Regions from separate parts of the Sporosarcina sp. FSL K6-3508 genome, predicted to be linked through region 1. Evidence: riboswitches for the same ligand, from Rfam matches in the RefSeq annotation. Region 1 holds a riboswitch; each other region holds the start of a gene.
The links. Region 1 has a riboswitch for thiamine pyrophosphate ahead of MKX97_RS15190 (ECF transporter S component). Riboswitches for the same ligand answer to the same signal wherever they lie in the genome.
Positions count from the first base shown of each region.

Region 2: linked by a shared signal. The riboswitch ahead of thiM (hydroxyethylthiazole kinase) and the one ahead of MKX97_RS15190 (ECF transporter S component) in region 1 are both predicted to bind thiamine pyrophosphate.
Region 3: linked by a shared signal. The riboswitch ahead of MKX97_RS01430 (thiamine phosphate synthase) and the one ahead of MKX97_RS15190 (ECF transporter S component) in region 1 are both predicted to bind thiamine pyrophosphate.
Region 4: linked by a shared signal. The riboswitch ahead of thiC (phosphomethylpyrimidine synthase ThiC) and the one ahead of MKX97_RS15190 (ECF transporter S component) in region 1 are both predicted to bind thiamine pyrophosphate.

Region 1 is NZ_CP152016.1:3,049,600-3,053,813, reverse strand. It holds gene MKX97_RS15200 (energy-coupling factor transporter transmembrane component T) at 1-338, opposite strand, end outside; gene MKX97_RS15195 (ATP-binding cassette domain-containing protein) at 290-1,732, opposite strand; gene MKX97_RS15190 (ECF transporter S component) at 1,808-2,377, opposite strand; TPP riboswitch at 2,462-2,573, opposite strand; gene MKX97_RS15185 (methyl-accepting chemotaxis protein) at 2,743-4,214, opposite strand, start outside.
Region 2 is NZ_CP152016.1:3,395,561-3,399,774, reverse strand. It holds gene thiE (thiamine phosphate synthase) at 19-687, opposite strand; gene thiD (bifunctional hydroxymethylpyrimidine kinase/phosphomethylpyrimidine kinase) at 687-1,502, opposite strand; gene thiM (hydroxyethylthiazole kinase) at 1,526-2,296, opposite strand; TPP riboswitch at 2,358-2,462, opposite strand; gene MKX97_RS16945 (DUF3238 domain-containing protein) at 2,656-3,852, shown strand; gene MKX97_RS16940 (HAMP domain-containing sensor histidine kinase) at 3,884-4,214, opposite strand, start outside.
Region 3 is NZ_CP152016.1:295,305-299,518, forward strand. It holds gene MKX97_RS01415 (ThiF family adenylyltransferase) at 1-118, opposite strand, end outside; gene MKX97_RS01420 (thiazole synthase) at 115-888, opposite strand; gene thiS (sulfur carrier protein ThiS) at 885-1,079, opposite strand; gene MKX97_RS01430 (thiamine phosphate synthase) at 1,109-1,699, opposite strand; TPP riboswitch at 1,779-1,887, opposite strand; gene MKX97_RS01435 (Crp/Fnr family transcriptional regulator) at 1,981-2,679, opposite strand; gene MKX97_RS01440 (cation-translocating P-type ATPase) at 2,657-4,214, opposite strand, start outside.
Region 4 is NZ_CP152016.1:2,937,158-2,941,371, reverse strand. It holds SAM riboswitch class I at 30-133, opposite strand; gene MKX97_RS14635 (multidrug efflux SMR transporter) at 288-632, shown strand; gene MKX97_RS14630 (multidrug efflux SMR transporter) at 635-949, shown strand; gene MKX97_RS14625 (methylated-DNA--[protein]-cysteine S-methyltransferase) at 942-1,481, shown strand; TPP riboswitch at 1,527-1,643, shown strand; gene thiC (phosphomethylpyrimidine synthase ThiC) at 1,771-3,546, shown strand; gene MKX97_RS14615 (hypothetical protein) at 3,562-3,732, shown strand; gene MKX97_RS14610 (L-lactate permease) at 3,843-4,214, opposite strand, start outside.

The sequences.
Region 1 (4,214 bases):
TTACTGCCGAGTAATAGTGCATGTTGAATACTTTCCTCGGAAATCTTAATGAGCCCCCATTGCCAAAGCACGGACTCGCCTTTACCGAAGAGCACGATGGTGAGAGCAGAAGAAAAGAAAGAAATGGCTAAGGGAATGGACAGCAAAGCAAGTTTTTTCATTGAATAACCGCTGAATCCGTAAAACAGAATGCCGTACAGCACTGCTTGCCAAACTGCAAACGACAAGTTCTGATTAAATAAGGTGATGAGCAGAAAAGCAAAGAAGATGATGAATTTGAGTGCAGGGTTTACTTTGAATAGCCATGTTTCTCGTCTAGGTGTGAACCATGCAAGCATTCAAATACACCTCCAACCATTTCATTGTTTGTATACAATACGCCGTCTTCCACTGTCCATACTGAAGTCGCAAAGTTTTTCACGATCTCCATGTCATGGGTCACCATGAGAATCGTAATTCCTTGAACGCGTAGCTGTTCAAGCTTCTCTAAAATCGCGAATGTATTGCGTGCATCTTGACCAAAAGTAGGTTCATCCAAAAGCAAAATATCCGTTTGCGGAGTCAAGGCAGTGGCCACACTTAAACGACGCTTTTGGCCCGTGGAAAGCTGATAAGGATGCCGTGTGCCTGAATTCGGTAAATTAAAGAGTTGCATTAAATCTGCCGCATAGTTCACTGCTTGAGGTTTGCTCATTTTATGCAGAGAGACCGTTAATTCTTCAGCTATCGAATTCGTCACAAATTGCAGTTCTGGATTTTGAAAGACGAGCGAGAGTCCTTTAGGCAACTGCTTTTTCCTTTTCTTCTGAATAACGCGTTCACCATTCACTTTATAGATGCCTTCAGTGCGTAATAATTGCATAAGAGAAAGAAGCAGCGTACTTTTTCCTGAACCATTTTCACCCGTGATCGCAATCCAGTCACCTGTTTTAGCCACTGCTTTCTTTGCAAAGATTTTCGGGGCAGTGCCACGAAAACCATGAAAGTCGTTGAGAAGGATCTTTTCAAATGAGGAAACTTGTTCACGTTCATGCATCATCGATTTAAAAGACTCAGATTCCTTATACTCATCCCACACACTTGGATACCAAATACCGTAGCGTTTCAATTCTTCTTGATAGTGCTTGAAAATGGTGGAAGGAGAGTCGTCCGCTAGAATAATTCCATGGTCATTAAACAAGACAACACGGTCTACCCAGTCTGCAATCAAGTCAATTTTATGCTCAACAATAATTACGGTCTTATCCGCAGTTGCTTGTTTAATAGATGACCAGATTTGTTCGGTGCCTTCGGGATCAAGTAATGCGGAAGGTTCGTCGAGAAACAGAACATCGGGCTTTAGTAGAAGTACGGAAGCAAGTGCAAGCCGTTGTTTCATACCTTGAGATAGTTCAAGGATCGGTGTGTGTAAGTTTTCCAAATGTAGATCGACGCGTTTTAGCGCCTCTTCTATCAAAGGTGCCATATCGCTGCGCGGTATGTTCAGGTTTTCCAGTACAAATGCGAGCTCTTCATCGACATATGACATACAGAACTGCGTATCGGGATCTTGAAAGACGAAGCCCCATGAGTCGGGCAGATTGATTTTATCGGCTTTCATTGGCAACTCAATGGAGTTCGGAACGATTCCGCTGAGCACTTGCAGTAACGTCGATTTTCCACAGCCGCTTGGTCCGAGCATGAGTACTTTTTCACCTGGCTGAACCGAAAAGGAGAGATCCTTGAAGATCAAGGAATCCTCTCCAGGAAATTTCAAACGCAGATTGGTTAGATTGATGGCATATCTATTCGAATAATTCATCAAAATTTACCGATCCAGCATCGTATATTCTTTTTTATCAACTGGACGAATTAAAGACGTCACACCAGTTGCTTCGAGTGCCCGGACGATCAGCACGGCGAAAATCCCAGTGAAGATGAATGCACTGATGGCACGTAGTCCATATTTCACGATAAGTGCCCACGTTTCAAGTGCTGCATAACCATAGAACAAGTCGAGCGTAAAGCTGGCCAGGCATGAAGCGACGCCCGCTAATCCAGCAACTACCATTGAGAAGCGTTTATAACGGAACGCTGCAAACAGCAATTCTGCTGCAAGTCCCTGAACGAAACCATACATTAGAACTTCGATGCCATGCCCGGCAAATGCGGATAAACTAGCCCCTGCAATACTTGCGATCAGCGCTGTACCGGGTTTACGGATGAGCAGATAAGCAAATGGACCGACCATGAACCACATTCCATAAATCAGCTGACGTGCAACTGGCAGGATCGGCTTTACAACGGTATACAGATCATCCCAGAACTTCATCAGGATTCCGAAAACGACCCCGATCATAATCGTGATCAATAAATCTGTGAATTTCAATCTTTTCAATAGATCCCACTCCTTCTTTTTTTGCCTATACAAAAAAGCCGTCTGAAAGAGCAGACAGCCGAGGAGGGGACATGCAGGTCCCGGATATTCCCTTCGAACGCTCTCTACGCTGGCATTACCCAGATCAGATTAACGGTCAGCAGTGGTTTTATCTGCTATCTCAGCCTGATTCACTCAAGCACCCGTACGGACAATTATGTAAGCAGTCATAGTATACAACAGTCTAATTTATCTGGCAACCTGAGGCGCAATAGACTACATGTGAAAAAGTAAGAATTTGTGGCTGTGTTATTGTCGTTCAAAAAGCGTCTACTCTGTAATTAGAGAAGACGCTATTATCGGTGCATTTGAAAAGATATGCGATTTTAGAGTTTGAATCGTTGCATCAGTAGATTCAATTCCTCTGCTAGTTTTGCTAAATCATTGGAGTTATTAGCTACTTCCTCCATGGAGCTGCTTGCTTGTTCGGATGAGGCAGAAGTTTCTTCGACCCCTGCTGCAGATTGCTCGGTAATTGCTGCAATTTCTTCTATAGAGCTGCGCATTTCCTGGCCATTTGCTGAAATGTCGTTTAAGTCTTCAGCTATACTGCGAATTCGATTCGCCATTTCTGTAACAGCTGTACTGATTTTATCGAATGTTTCACCCGTTTGTTTAATTTGGCTTGTTCCTTCTTCGACTTCTTTATACCCGTCCTGCAGTGAATCTGTTACTGTTCTGGATTCATTTTGAATGCGGTTGACGATATCTGTAATGTTTGTGACAGATGAAGAAGATTGCTCTGCAAGTTTTCTCACTTCATCCGCTACGACTGCGAAGCCTTTCCCATGCTCGCCAGCTCGCGCAGCCTCAATTGCGGCATTCAATGCCAATAAATTCGTCTGGCCCGCAATGTCTTGAATGACAGAAACTAGTTCAGAGATTTCTTGCGTGTGCTGATCCAATCCTTCTACTTTAACAACGGCATCGTGAACGATTTGATCAATCACAGCCATTTGCTTGGAAGAAGAAGTCATCAATTCACTTCCTTGGTTCGTCATCTCAAGAACCGAAGTGGAAGATTTTTGTACATGCATACCATTTTCATTGGCTTCCATCACTTTTGCTACGAAAGTTTCCATGGAGGATGACAAAATCGTGGCGTTATCGGCTTGAGACTCTGTGCCGTTTGCTAAGTCTTCCATCGTTATGGCAATTTGGGCCGTGCCTGCTTTTACTTCATTTGCTGATTGAGTCAATTCTTCACTTTGTGTAGACACAGTTTCGGCCACATGATTGATTTCATCTAATAAATGACGAGTGCTGGCACTCATTTCATTCGTCGATGCGATTAATTGGCCGATTTCATCTTTAAGATGTGTTTCCATAGGCTCGCTACTTAAATCTCCGCTCGTAATGAGTTTCATTCGATTCATGACGATTCGGAGTGGTCTTGAAATCGAGTTAGCTGTAATTATAGCCGTGGCTATGCTTAAAAGAATGACTAGAACAATTACTCCAGTGACAATAAGTAATGTCGTTTTCCCGTTTGCTAGCATATTTTTCTCTAAATCAATAATAAAATTTTCTCGGTTTTTAGCTGCTTCTTCGTAAGACGACATTAAACTACGAGCTTCATCAGTCATCGACATAACATTACGAAGAGCTTCCTCTTCATTTCCTCTTTCATATTCAGCGAATACTTGTTCAGTAACAAAATTACGCCATTCAACCGTTCTTTCGAATAGGTTAATACTTTCTTGGGTTCCCCCTAGTTTTTTTAAAGATGATTGACGATTTTCACTTTTTTCGGTGTAGCTATTAAACAACTCTTTAAAACTGTCGTCACCTGTTAGAA
Region 2 (4,214 bases), 350 kb from region 1:
GCAAAAGATATATAAAATTTAATTTTTAATGGCTCGTATTGATTCAGAAAAGGTTTGCGTTGCTGCTGAAGGGTTTTCAGCAGATGCGATAGAAGAAATCACTGCGATGCCATCCGCGCCTGCATGCAAAGCGGGACCGAAGTTCGCCAAAGAAATACCCCCGATCCCTACAATCGCCATATCAGGAAAAGCTGTATGGATTTCCTTAATAAGCGCAGGGCCAACGACAGCAGAGGCATCTAGTTTGGTCGCTGTCGGATAGATCGGACCAATGCCTACATAGTCAGCACCGATTGCTTGAGCAAGCTGTACTTCTTCTGCGTTATGGGTAGAGACACCTAGCCATTTACTTGGACCGATTCGCGTTCGGACAATGCCAGCTTGCTCGTCGTCTTGGCCAACGTGGACGCCGTCTGCATTAATGGCCAAGGCAAGATCCACATCATCATTAATGATAAAAGGAATATGGTACTGACGACATAATACCTGACATTTTTTCGCGAAACCGACCAATGCCTCTCCTTTCAAAGCATTCTCGCCTTTTTCGCGCAACTGGAAGCAAGTAATACCCCCACGAAGAGCTGCCTCTAAGATGTCCAGCGTTTCTTGCTCCCCATTTGTTGCAGTATTTGGGGTACCCATCACAAAATAAAGACTCAAAGCTTTTCTCACTTCTGCATTCCGCATTAGTGCATCTCCTTCTTTAAACGATTATATGCCCAGTGGTTCGTCGGTCCATGCCCAGAACCAATGCGTAGACTGTCTTCGATCGCAGCTTGGATAAATTGTTTTGCTTCTGCAACGGCATCTGACAAGGAATAGCCTTTTGCGATAAAACCGGTTAAAGCAGCTGCAAACGTACAGCCTGTACCATGGGTATCTTTTGTTTGTACCCAAGGCGTTGTCATGGTGAAAGATTGACCTTCACAATCAGCGTAATAATCTTTTGCTTCGAGCACATCGTTGCGGTGGCCGCCCTTCATAATGACGGCTCTTGCACCTAGCTCGATGATGATTTGCGCCGCTTCTTGAATATCCTCATCCGTTACAATCTTCATGCCTGTTAGTACTTCGGCTTCCGGAATGTTGGGCGTAATAATAGTGGCAATTGGGATTAAATTTTCCTTCATCGCTTGGACCGCTTCTTGCAGTAATAATGATTGACCACCTTTGGCAATCATGACAGGATCAATCACGAGAGGAATCGGCGGGTATTCTTCCAATAAAGAAGCAATAGCCATTATAATTTCTGTAGAAAATAGCATACCTGTTTTACAGGCTTTCACTTCAAAATCATCCAGTACAGCACGTACTTGAGCTACTACGCCTTCTACTGGTACTGGATAAACACCATGAACGCCTTGTGTGTTTTGGGCGGTAATGGCAGTAAGTGCGGATGTGCCAAATACACCGAGCTCTTGAAACGTTTTTAGATCGGCTTGGATTCCAGCACCGCCACCGCTGTCTGAACCGGCAATAGTCAATGCTACTTTTACTGTCAATGAAAAAACCCCCTTACTCGTAGTTATACTAAGTACGTTTTGGTTTTGCGATCCAATGTATATAATGCATTCAAAAAGTTCATAGCAAAATCACCTGGCCCATGAGAAACTTTGGCCGCTTCTTCGCCTGCACGTTTATAAAATGCGAGTGCCGCCGCTGCTGCTTCTAAAGGACGTTCGCTCCCGATTGATAAGAATGCTCCTACTACGGAACTGAGTAAACAACCTGTACCCGTAATATTCGTCATCATAGGGTGTCCCCCAGTAATGGATAACGTGGAATGGCCGTCAGTAACGATATCAATTTCTCCAGATACAGCCACTAAGCATGCATATTTCAAGGCAACGATTTTTGCGATTCCCTCTACGTCGGCTTGTCCTTCTCCTGCATCTACGCCTTTTGCATTCCAGGGGATGTCTACGATAGCAGCCAATTCTCCGACATTACATCGAAGCAGAGTAACATCCACTTCATCTAAGATTTGCAGTACACAAGCTTTTCGGAAGGGAGTCGCGCCTGCACCGACCGGGTCCAGCACAACAGGTTTTCCCGCTGCGCGGGCACTGTTGCCTGACAAAATCATTGCATCTACTGTTTGTTGCTTCAACGTCCCGATATTCAGAATGCTACAATCGGCAACTTTTGCGATATCCTTTGCTTCTTCTATTGCATCAGCCATTACAGGAGAGGCTCCGATAGCTAATAGACCATTCGCTTGAAAATTCGCTACTACGATATTCGTAATGCAATGAACCAGTGGTTGTTCCTTGCGAAGTTGGTGAATAAGCGGCATGTTTCTCTTCCTCTCTATAAAGGTATATATACAAAAAGCCCATTCGAAATGGGCTGTTGGGTACGATAACTACCCACTTCCCTTCGCTAGTATGACTAGATCAGGTTCCAAGGGTTTGCGGTAAATGCATCTCAGCCCATTAAACCGGGCTCCCCTAGTGGTGAATATGAATCAGACATATTGATTGTAGCATATATTTACAGAAGGATAAAACGATACTGGGATGAGCAGAATGAATTGTATAAAAATGATAGATAACACATAGAAGAAGTAGGTAAACACATATGCCCAATGTTGCATAAGTGTCTGAAATGAAACAGTCGATTGATATGAAATGAATAAAAAGGAGCAGATGAAAAATGGAGCCATTATTCGAAGTTCAAAGTATGAAGCATTCATTGGGGGAGCTATCGTTTGTTTGGAGTGATACAGGAGGGTACTATAGGGTCTATAAAAATGAACGGCAGTTGTATGAAGGGACTGTTGCTGAATTTACTGACGGAGAACTCGATTCAAGACACCCATTTCAATATACGATTGAACGTGTAAAAGACGAAAAAGTAGAAGACGTCATAGTGATTCAAACATCTGCTTTAACGAGCAGGGTGGAAGACGAACATCCTCTACAACGTTTGGTCATCACAACAATTGCGGCTTCGTCACAAATTGCTTTGTCTTGGGAGCGAATTAAAGGCGTAGAAAAATACGATATTTACCGTAATGGAATATATCTCGATACCGTAGAGAATAACCGCTTCATCGATCGAGAATCAAGCATGTCCGAGGCGGTTACATATAGTGTTTTGGGTACTCGTCCACTAATTGACAGCAATCAGCAAATGAATGTCAGTAAGTCGATCGTATCGAAAGCATTTGAAGTAGTGATGCCGCCTAGTTCAGAGAACAAGCCGACGGAGGAAAGCTATACGTTTTCAATACGAGTGAATTGTCGGGATCACTTATTGCAACCGGTGGCAAAGCGTAAAAAGGTGCTAGAAATAGATCGGTGGAAGTTTCGCTATATTACATTTTTAAAAGAAGATATCCTGAAAAATCCTAATCTCTTGTCTCCGTTGCCATACTTCGCTGGTGATGACCGGGATTTCGACCCAGAAGGGAAAAGTTATCGGACGCGAGTGGATATGCGAGGTGAATTCAATATTGAAGAAAGCTCGCTTCAATTTACGAAGGCTGTCGGTCCATCTATTGGCATGAATTATTTGAAACGCTATAAGCGTCATGGTCATGCATCGTTAGAAGATATTGAAATCAAACGTTTGGAAGGGAAGCCGTCAGAAATCAATTTTGAGATAGTGCATGATGTCGGGAATCCACTGACAGTTTCTCCACCCATCCATTATGAAGTGAAGGGTCATCTGGATTGTGGAGGAAATATCGATTTGGTTGGTTATCATAACGACGCTCCTCATCATGAGATCTATCTATCGCTTGGTGACGGTGATTGGTGGACTATACGTCAGTCGGAAAGCGAAGGGCTGGCATACTTATCAGGTGTCTTAGGTGATGATTATTGGCGTTATATGACGTGTAATTAATCACGAAAAGCCGCTATGTGAGCGGCTTTTTTTATTTTGGCAATCTTATCGTAAAGAGAGCACCTTTGCCTTTTTCACTCTGTACATCGATCACGCCCTCGTGTAGAAGGACAAGCTGTTTGACGATTGAAAGACCAAGCCCAAATTCACCGTACGGCGTGGAAGTTCTTGAAATGATAGCTTTATAAAAACGATCCCAAATTTGTTCGATTTCAGCGGGGTTCATGCCGATTCCCGTATCTGCGATTTCGATAATCGTTTCTTTCTCGTTTTCCTTGGCAATTAGAGTAATCGTCCCGTTTTCACAAAATTGGATACTGTTTTTGGTGATATTGATGAAAATTTGCATGAGCCGGTCGTAA
Region 3 (4,214 bases), 870 kb from region 1:
CTCCGGATGAACCAAGTGCCCCAGCGCCGAGGACGAACACCTTGGTCCCCCGTATCCGCAGCTGGCCGTCCGCTCCAATGGGTGTAAACAGCTCTTGGCGTGAATATTTACTCATCAATTTGGCACAAGCCCCTCTAGCGGACTGCTCGCGACGCCATAGTCTCTTACCGGCATGCGCCCTGCTTGATAGCCAAGATGTCCCGCTTCAATCGCTAATTTCATCGCTTCTGCCATTTTAACAGGGTCTGCAGCTTCGGAAACCGCTGTATTCAATAGCACGCCGTCCGCTCCAAGCTCCATCGCGTATGCCGCGTCTTTCGGTGATCCAATGCCCGCATCCACAATGACCGGTACATTTGATTGCTCGATAATTAGAGAAAGATTCAACGGATTCAAAATTCCGTGACCTGAACCAATCGGTGCAGCGCCCGGCATGATGGCATGAACGCCTAATTCACAAAGTTTCCGTGCCAGCACCACATCATCCGACGTATAAGGCAGCACGATGAAACCTTCTTCAAGCAGCATTTCAGATGCACGCAACGTTTCCACTGGATCGGGCAACAACGAATGGCTGCAGCCAATAATCTCAACCTTTACCATATCACATAATCCCGATGCTTTCGCCAGCTTCGCGATATGCACCGCTTCCTCCGCTGTGCTTGCGCCTGCTGTATTTGGCAATAATGTATAGTGCTCTAAATCCAGTTGCTCCAGGAAATTCGGCTGAGACTCTTCGAAAATGTTCATCCGTCTCACCGCAAATGTTAAGATTTCTGTCTCTGATACCGCAACTGCCTTTTTTTGAGTCTCAAATGAAGGATACTTCCCTGTGCCTAACAATAAACGTGAAGAAAACCTTTTATCTGCTATTTGTAACATCCTCATCCGCCTCCAACAAAATGTATGATTTCAATTTGATCTCTGTCCATAATTGGTGCATCGTAACTGTCCTTCTGCAGAATTTCCTTGTTCTTTTCGACGATCAAAATTCGATTGCCAAGCTTCAAATGCTCCAGTAACTGCTGAACTGTTTCCACCTCAGGTACAACCGAATACGACTTACCGTTCAAATCAATTGTTTTGCCCAATGAACACCGCTCCTTTGCTATGAATCTCTTGCACGTGCATAATCTCTAACTGCGCTCACTGCGTCTTGACTGCTGATGGGGGACAGGATTGCTGCACCTCTGACGCCGTGTCTTTTAAAAACCGGCAGATGAACTGGTCGAATTCCACCGATTGCATAGACGGGAATCGTGCATGATAATGCAATCTCAAAAAGTTCATCCGTACCCCGCGGAGCCAAGCCTTTTTTGGATGACGTCAGATAAATATGTCCATACAATAGCCAGTCTGCTCCGGCAGCTTGTGCTTCTCGTGCCTCTTCCAATGAATGGACGGAAGATCCTAATCTCAGCGACGGAAAAGTGGTACGTGCTTCCTTCACCGACATTCCATAGCCTGTCAGCTGACAGGGGACGGACAGCGAGTTTGCGAGGCTGGGCCGTGCGTGTACAATTATTTTATCCAATGGAAACCCTCTAGTAGAGAGATGTGAAATCAATTCGATCAGCTGTTCATCCGTCTTCGACTTTTCACGTAAGATAAATTCATCGATATAAGGCTCCGTCTCCAGCAACTTGAGCAGCAGTTCATCAACAGAATGACAATCATCCGTGACACCGACCAATTTCATTTCCAGTTCACCTCCAAATGAAAAAACCACTTCCCGAATCGGAAAGTGGTTGGATGTGTCGGCATGTATGAGAGTACGCCAAAACGACTTGCCACTTCCCTCCGCAGGTACGAACCTGTTCAGGTGATAAGGGTTTCAGAGTCGCACTCTTTTCTCAGTCCTTGTGAAGGATTCCCCTAATGGTCAAAAGATTATAATATTCACTTACAGCATAGCACTTACCAGATTGAAAGAAAAGAGGGATGTCAAATTTTCATCTCTTGCTGAATTTTATATAGCCATTATATGAGTAATAAAGAAACTAAATCGAAAATCTCTACAATCTTAGAACCGGTCTGGCGAATCCAGCCCCGTTCTTCGAATACGCTTAATTTACGACTGATTGTTTCGGGTGTCGTGCCAAGATGGGAAGCTAGATCTTTTCGGCTCATCGGCAGTCGGATGGTCAATTGTTGCTGTTCCTCTGATAGATCCGCCAAATACAACGCAAGTCGAGTTTCAGCAGATTCCATGGCGATTCGGGCGGCTCGCAGCTCTGTATCCGCGAGTCGGGAAGAGAATTCCGTAAGCATCCTCAATGAAATTGCAGGGTGAGATTGCAAAAGTTGCTGCATCTCGTCCCGTTGGATGATACACAGTTCAACGGCTTCCAAAGTTTCCGCATATGCGTCATGAGGCTTTGCGTCGAACAAGGAAAGCTCGCCTGTGAATTCTCCTGGTTTCAGGATACGGACGAGTTGTTCCTTGCCATTCTCCGATAGACGATAGACCTTGACTCGTCCTTTATGCAATATATATAAACCTTCTGAGCGATCACCGCTATGGTAAATCATTTCACCGCGAGGGTAGCTTATGCTGCGTGCAAGCGCGACGATTTGATCCATTTGCTGCTTATCCAAGTGATTGAAAAGAGGGACGAGCGAAACGCAGGAACGGTGAAGATCGTTCGTGCTTAGGTCACAATGTGATCCTTGGTTCATCCGATATCACCTCACTTTGTTTTTGATTCGATGGCTTGTCGTTAGTATAACGTATTAATCGAATGGCGTTCAGGATCACCAGAAGTACGCTCACTTCATGGACGAGCATACCGGAAGCGAGGAATACTTTGCCGAGTAATACACCGAGCAACAGAAGGAATACGGTACCGACCGCAAAGAATGTATTCTGCTTCATGTTCTGTACAGTTGCTTTCGCTAAAGCATAGGCATGGGAGAATTGATCGAGCCGATCTGCCATCAAGACGATGTCCGCTGTCTCCATTGAAATATCTGTTCCGCCTTCTCCCATGGCAAGCCCAATATCCGCCGTTGCTATGGCGGGTGCATCGTTGATTCCGTCGCCTGCCATAGCAACTCGGTGACCTTGTTCTTTCAAACTCTGAACTGCCGCCACTTTATCTTCAGGCAATAATTCCGCATAGATTTCGTCAAGGCCAAGGTGTTCGCCAACTAGTTGGGCTGTATGTCGATTGTCGCCTGTCAGCATGATCATTTGCTTGATGCCATTTTTCCGCAATTTGGCCAACGCTTCGGTAGCTTCCGGACGAATTTGATCGGCGACAGAGATGATTCCTGTGATTTCCCGGGAAATACTGACGAAAATTGCCGTATTTCCAGCTTTCTCACGTTGTGATGCATAGTCTTCCATTTCAGAAGGAATCGGGATCTTTTGGTCTTCCATTAGTTTGCGATTGCCAACTGCGAGATGCTTTCCTTCTACTGTAGCCATTATTCCATTTCCTTTAACCACTTCAGCGTCTTCCGGTTGATTGGACAAATGAATCGCACGTTTCTTCGCTTCTTTAACGATAGTCCGGCCTAGATGGTGTTCTGAAATCATTTCGGCTTCGGCTGTGAGACGCAGTAACTCTTCTTTCTCTATACCTAATCCGTAGACATCAGTTACTTCAGGTCGCCCTCTTGTCAATGTACCTGTTTTATCAAAGACGATCGTATCAATTTTCGCTAGCTGTTCCATTACTTCTCCGCCTTTTATCAAGACACCGTTTCGGGCTCCGTTGCCAATTCCTGCAACGATCGAAACCGGTGCGGAAATGACGAGGGCTCCAGGGCAAGCGATGACGAGGAAAGTTAACGTCATTTCGATGTTCCGTGTTAAAAGATAAACGAGCACGGACAAGAGCACAATGGAAGGCGTATAGATAGTAGCAAAACGCTCGAGAAACTTTTCGGTTTTCGATTTGGATTCCTGCGCTTCTTCCACTAATTCAATAATGCGGGCGAAAGTCGTGTCATTACCAACCCTTACGGCAATCACTTCTATATAACCATGTTCCACTAGTGTACCGCTGAATACTTGATCATCCAGCATTTTGCTGGCGGGAACCGATTCACCTGTGATAGCTGCTTCATTTAGTGTGGCGTTCCCCGAAATAATTGGACCATCCACAGGAACTTTATCTCCTGATCGAACGATGACCTGATCGCCGATTTCAACATCGTCTACTGAAACGGTCAATATTTCACCATCACGCATGACGCGTGCTTCTAGT
Region 4 (4,214 bases), 110 kb from region 1:
CCCTCGAACATACAACATTTTCTTCAGTATTCTCATCTTCAAGGCGGTGTTCACCCTTGGAATTAGCACCATGCCAAGCTGGCTGGTTGCTGAGACTTCTTTGGGCCTATCCCTCCGTCTCTCTCGATAAGAATATTCTTAATATAGGAAAAATTATTAGTGGATTCATTCTATCATGCGAACATAGCAGATGCAAGCTTACTTCTACTAGGAATGCTTTTTTCGTTTAACTGAAAGGTTTGTTATACTAATAGACACTATAGAGCGAATGAAAGGAGACGTTAACTTTGGCTTGGAGTTATGTCGCTTTAGCTGCGGTCGTAGAAATATTTTGGGTGGTGGGACTGCGCTATTCGGAGACGTTTCTGCATTGGATCGGAACTGGAGGCGCGATTATATTTAGTTTTTATTTCATTATTAAGGCATGTGAGAAATTGCCTTCAGGGACTGTTTATGCTGTCTTCACCGGTTCAGGCGCTGCAGCCATTCTATTAGTTGATATTTTCGTTTTCCACGCGGACTTCACCTGGATTACGCTGTCATTTATCTGTTTGATTGTCATCGGGGTTGTTGGTATCAAACTGACTACAGATGAGCAGTCGGATGAAGCGAATCAAGAAGGGGGCAGTTGACGTTGGCTTGGGTTTATTTAGCGATTGCCAGTCTTGGAGAAATCTTTGGGGTTATAAGCATCAATTATTACTTGCAGAAACGTACGATCAAGCGTCTCCTACTCATAGTTGGAGTATTCAGTTTCGGCTTTGTTTTTTTATCGTTAGCGATGCGCGATATTCAAATGAGTACGGCTTATGCAGTCTGGACAGGATTGGGAGCGGCAGGGGCAGTCCTGGCTGGTATTCTAATCTTTAAAGAGTCTGCAAGTGTGAAAAGGATTTTCTTTTTGTCATTGATTATAGTAGGGGCCGTTGGATTGAAGCTGTTTGGCTAATAGAAAGGTAGTGGGGAAACTGGTTTATTGGACAAGTTTTGATGTGGAAGGTTGGAACGTAACAATGGCAGCGACTGAAAGGGGCCTTCTCTATGTAGGCTTAGCTGAAGATGCTGAGGAAAAAATGAAGAGTTGGCTCACCAAACAATATGGCGCTGGCGAAGTGAAGGAAAATGCAGACAGATTAGCTGAATACGCAAATGAAGTGAGAAGTTACTTGTCTGGAGAAGTGCAAGATTTCACATGCTCCGTGGATTGGTCAGGCACACCATTTCAAAACAAGGTGTGGAAAGCGCTTCAAGATATTCCGTATGGACAATTGGTGACATATTCAGACATTGCCGAGATAATCGGTCATCCTTCTGCAATTCGAGCAGCTGCTTCCGCGATTGGAAAGAATCCGTTGTTGCTTGTCATCCCATGTCATCGGGTCATCGCAAAAAATGGAAGTCTATCGGGCTACCGGGATGGTCAGCAACTGAAAGATCGGTTGATTCGAATGGAAGGTAATTCTTTTACTTCCTCTAGTTGACAAAGCATTACTCTATGATAAACTATAGTTGTTCGACAATTCAATAATCATAACTAGGGGTGTCCAGCGCGACTGGACTGAGATGGGATGAGTAAAATGCATTCCGAACTCTTTGGACCTGATCTGGCTCGTACCAGCGTGGGGAAGTTTTCAATCTATCAATCAGCGTACTTTTGTGCGTTTTTGAAAGACCAGGTCCTTTTTTTATGGAGCTGGTCTTTTTTTGTGCTGCTGATTCCCTTTACTCGGATGGAGTCATGGTCTGCCCTCACAAAGGAGACGATGACAAATGAAACAAACGACAGAAAAAGAGATCCACATTCACGATTGTTTTCCGGCAAGCAGAAAAGTATATGTACAAGGAAGTCGATCCGATTTGCTTGTACCTATGCGCGAAATTGAACTATCACCAACCGTGACAGAGCAAGATGAGTTTCCGAATGAACCGTTCCGCGTTTATGATACGAGCGGAAAATACACGGAAGCAGGCTATGAAGTCGATATTAAAAAAGGACTTCCAGCCATTAAGGAAAATTGGATATGGGAACGTAATGACGTGGAAGAATATGAAGGAAGACAAGTAAAACCACAGGATAATGGCTATCGTTCAATAGAGCAAATGAATAACGATGCGCAATTTCCTTTATTGAAGCGCAAACCGCTGCGAGCTAAAAAGGGAAAGAATGTTACGCAGATGCATTATGCACGAAAAGGGATGATCACACCTGAAATGGAGTTCATTGCGATTCGTGAAGGCGTTGAATCGGAGTTGGTACGCGATGAGGTTGCGAGAGGACGGGCAATCATTCCGTCCAATATTAACCACCCCGAAGCAGAGCCTATGATTATCGGCAGTAAATTTCATGTCAAAATTAATGCGAATATCGGAAATTCCGCAGTCTCTTCATCGATTGCAGAAGAAGTGGAGAAGATGACGTGGGCAACACGCTGGGGTGCGGACAATATTATGGATTTATCGACAGGTAAGAATATCCATACGACACGTGAGTGGATCATCCGAAATTCCCCTGTACCGGTGGGGACAGTTCCGCTCTATCAGGCGCTCGAAAAAGTGAATGGAAAAGTGGAAGATTTATCATGGGAAGTCTTCCGCGACACATTGATTGAACAGGCCGAGCAAGGCGTCAGCTATTTCACGATTCATGCGGGGGTACTGCTACGCTATATACCGCTGACGGTTAACCGAGTGACAGGCATTGTCTCACGTGGCGGTTCGATTATGGCGCAATGGTGCATGCTTCATCATGAAGAAAGTTTTCTCTACACGCATTTCGAGGAAATTTGTGAAATCATGAAGCAGTATGATATCGCATTTTCATTGGGAGATGGCTTGCGTCCGGGATCGATTGCAGATGCTAATGATGAAGCGCAATTTGCTGAGCTGGATACGCTTGGTGAACTGACGAAAATTGCTTGGAAGCACGATGTGCAAGTGATGGTCGAAGGACCTGGGCATGTACCGATGCATTTAATTAAGGAAAATGTTGATAAACAAATGGAAGTTTGTCAGGAGGCACCATTCTATACATTAGGTCCGTTGACGACAGATATCGCGCCTGCGTATGACCACATCACATCTGCAATTGGTGCTGCGATGATCGGGTGGTTCGGGACTGCGATGCTGTGCTATGTAACGCCAAAAGAGCATCTCGGATTACCAAATAAAGAGGATGTTCGTGAAGGTGTCATCACATATAAAATAGCTGCCCATGCAGCAGACTTAGCGAAAGGCCATCCAAATGCACAAAAGCGCGATGATGCATTATCCAAAGCTCGCTTCGAATTTCGTTGGAGAGATCAATTCAATCTGAGTCTAGATCCAGAACGAGCGATGGAATATCACGATGAAACGTTACCGGCAGAAGGGGCGAAAGTATCTCATTTCTGTTCAATGTGCGGGCCGAAATTCTGCAGTATGCGTATTTCTCACGACATTCGAAAGTACGTGGATAAAAATAGTCCAGAAGAGAATCTGGCAATCGAAAAAGGAATGCAGGAAAAAGCGGAAGAATTCAAAAGATCTGGTGCTAAAATCTATCTTTGATTAGGAGTGGGTTAGATGACTTCAGCAAAACAGTTAGTTCGTCATATTGTTGTGCAGCGCCAAGGTCTACGTGAATTAGAGGAAAAGTTATATAAGTTGCAAGCCGAATGTATCCATGAATATATAGAAACTTCGACACATAGAGAATGTGAAAAGTGCCAGAAGGTGGAGAGTATTCATTATTAAAAATAGGTTGCAGGAAGTACGTAACGTATCAGAGTAGACGCGAACCGAGTAAATAAAATTTAACCATGACAAAAAAGAGCCAATCAGTGGCTCTTTTTTGCATTCTATAATTACGATGGTTGACGCAATGATTCTACTGACAACATCCGTTTATCTGTCGCCATTTTGATGGTATATGCCGCCATAATTCCAATAGCGAGGATCAACCAGATATTTAGGAATCCGTGGATAAATGCCATGCCGAAGAATCCAGCTGCCAATAAATAATAACTGAGCGGGAACAGTACACGGCGAATCAACAGACCCTCTTTACCGATTAACCCAACTGTCGCCGAAGCTGCAACGACATTGTGCACACAGATCATGTTACCGGCAGCGCCTCCCACGGCCTGCATTGCAACGACAATTCCGGCTTGTGTCGTATCCAAACCGATATTGCCCGCGGCGCCGAATTGGAACAGAGAAAACATCATATTACTGAA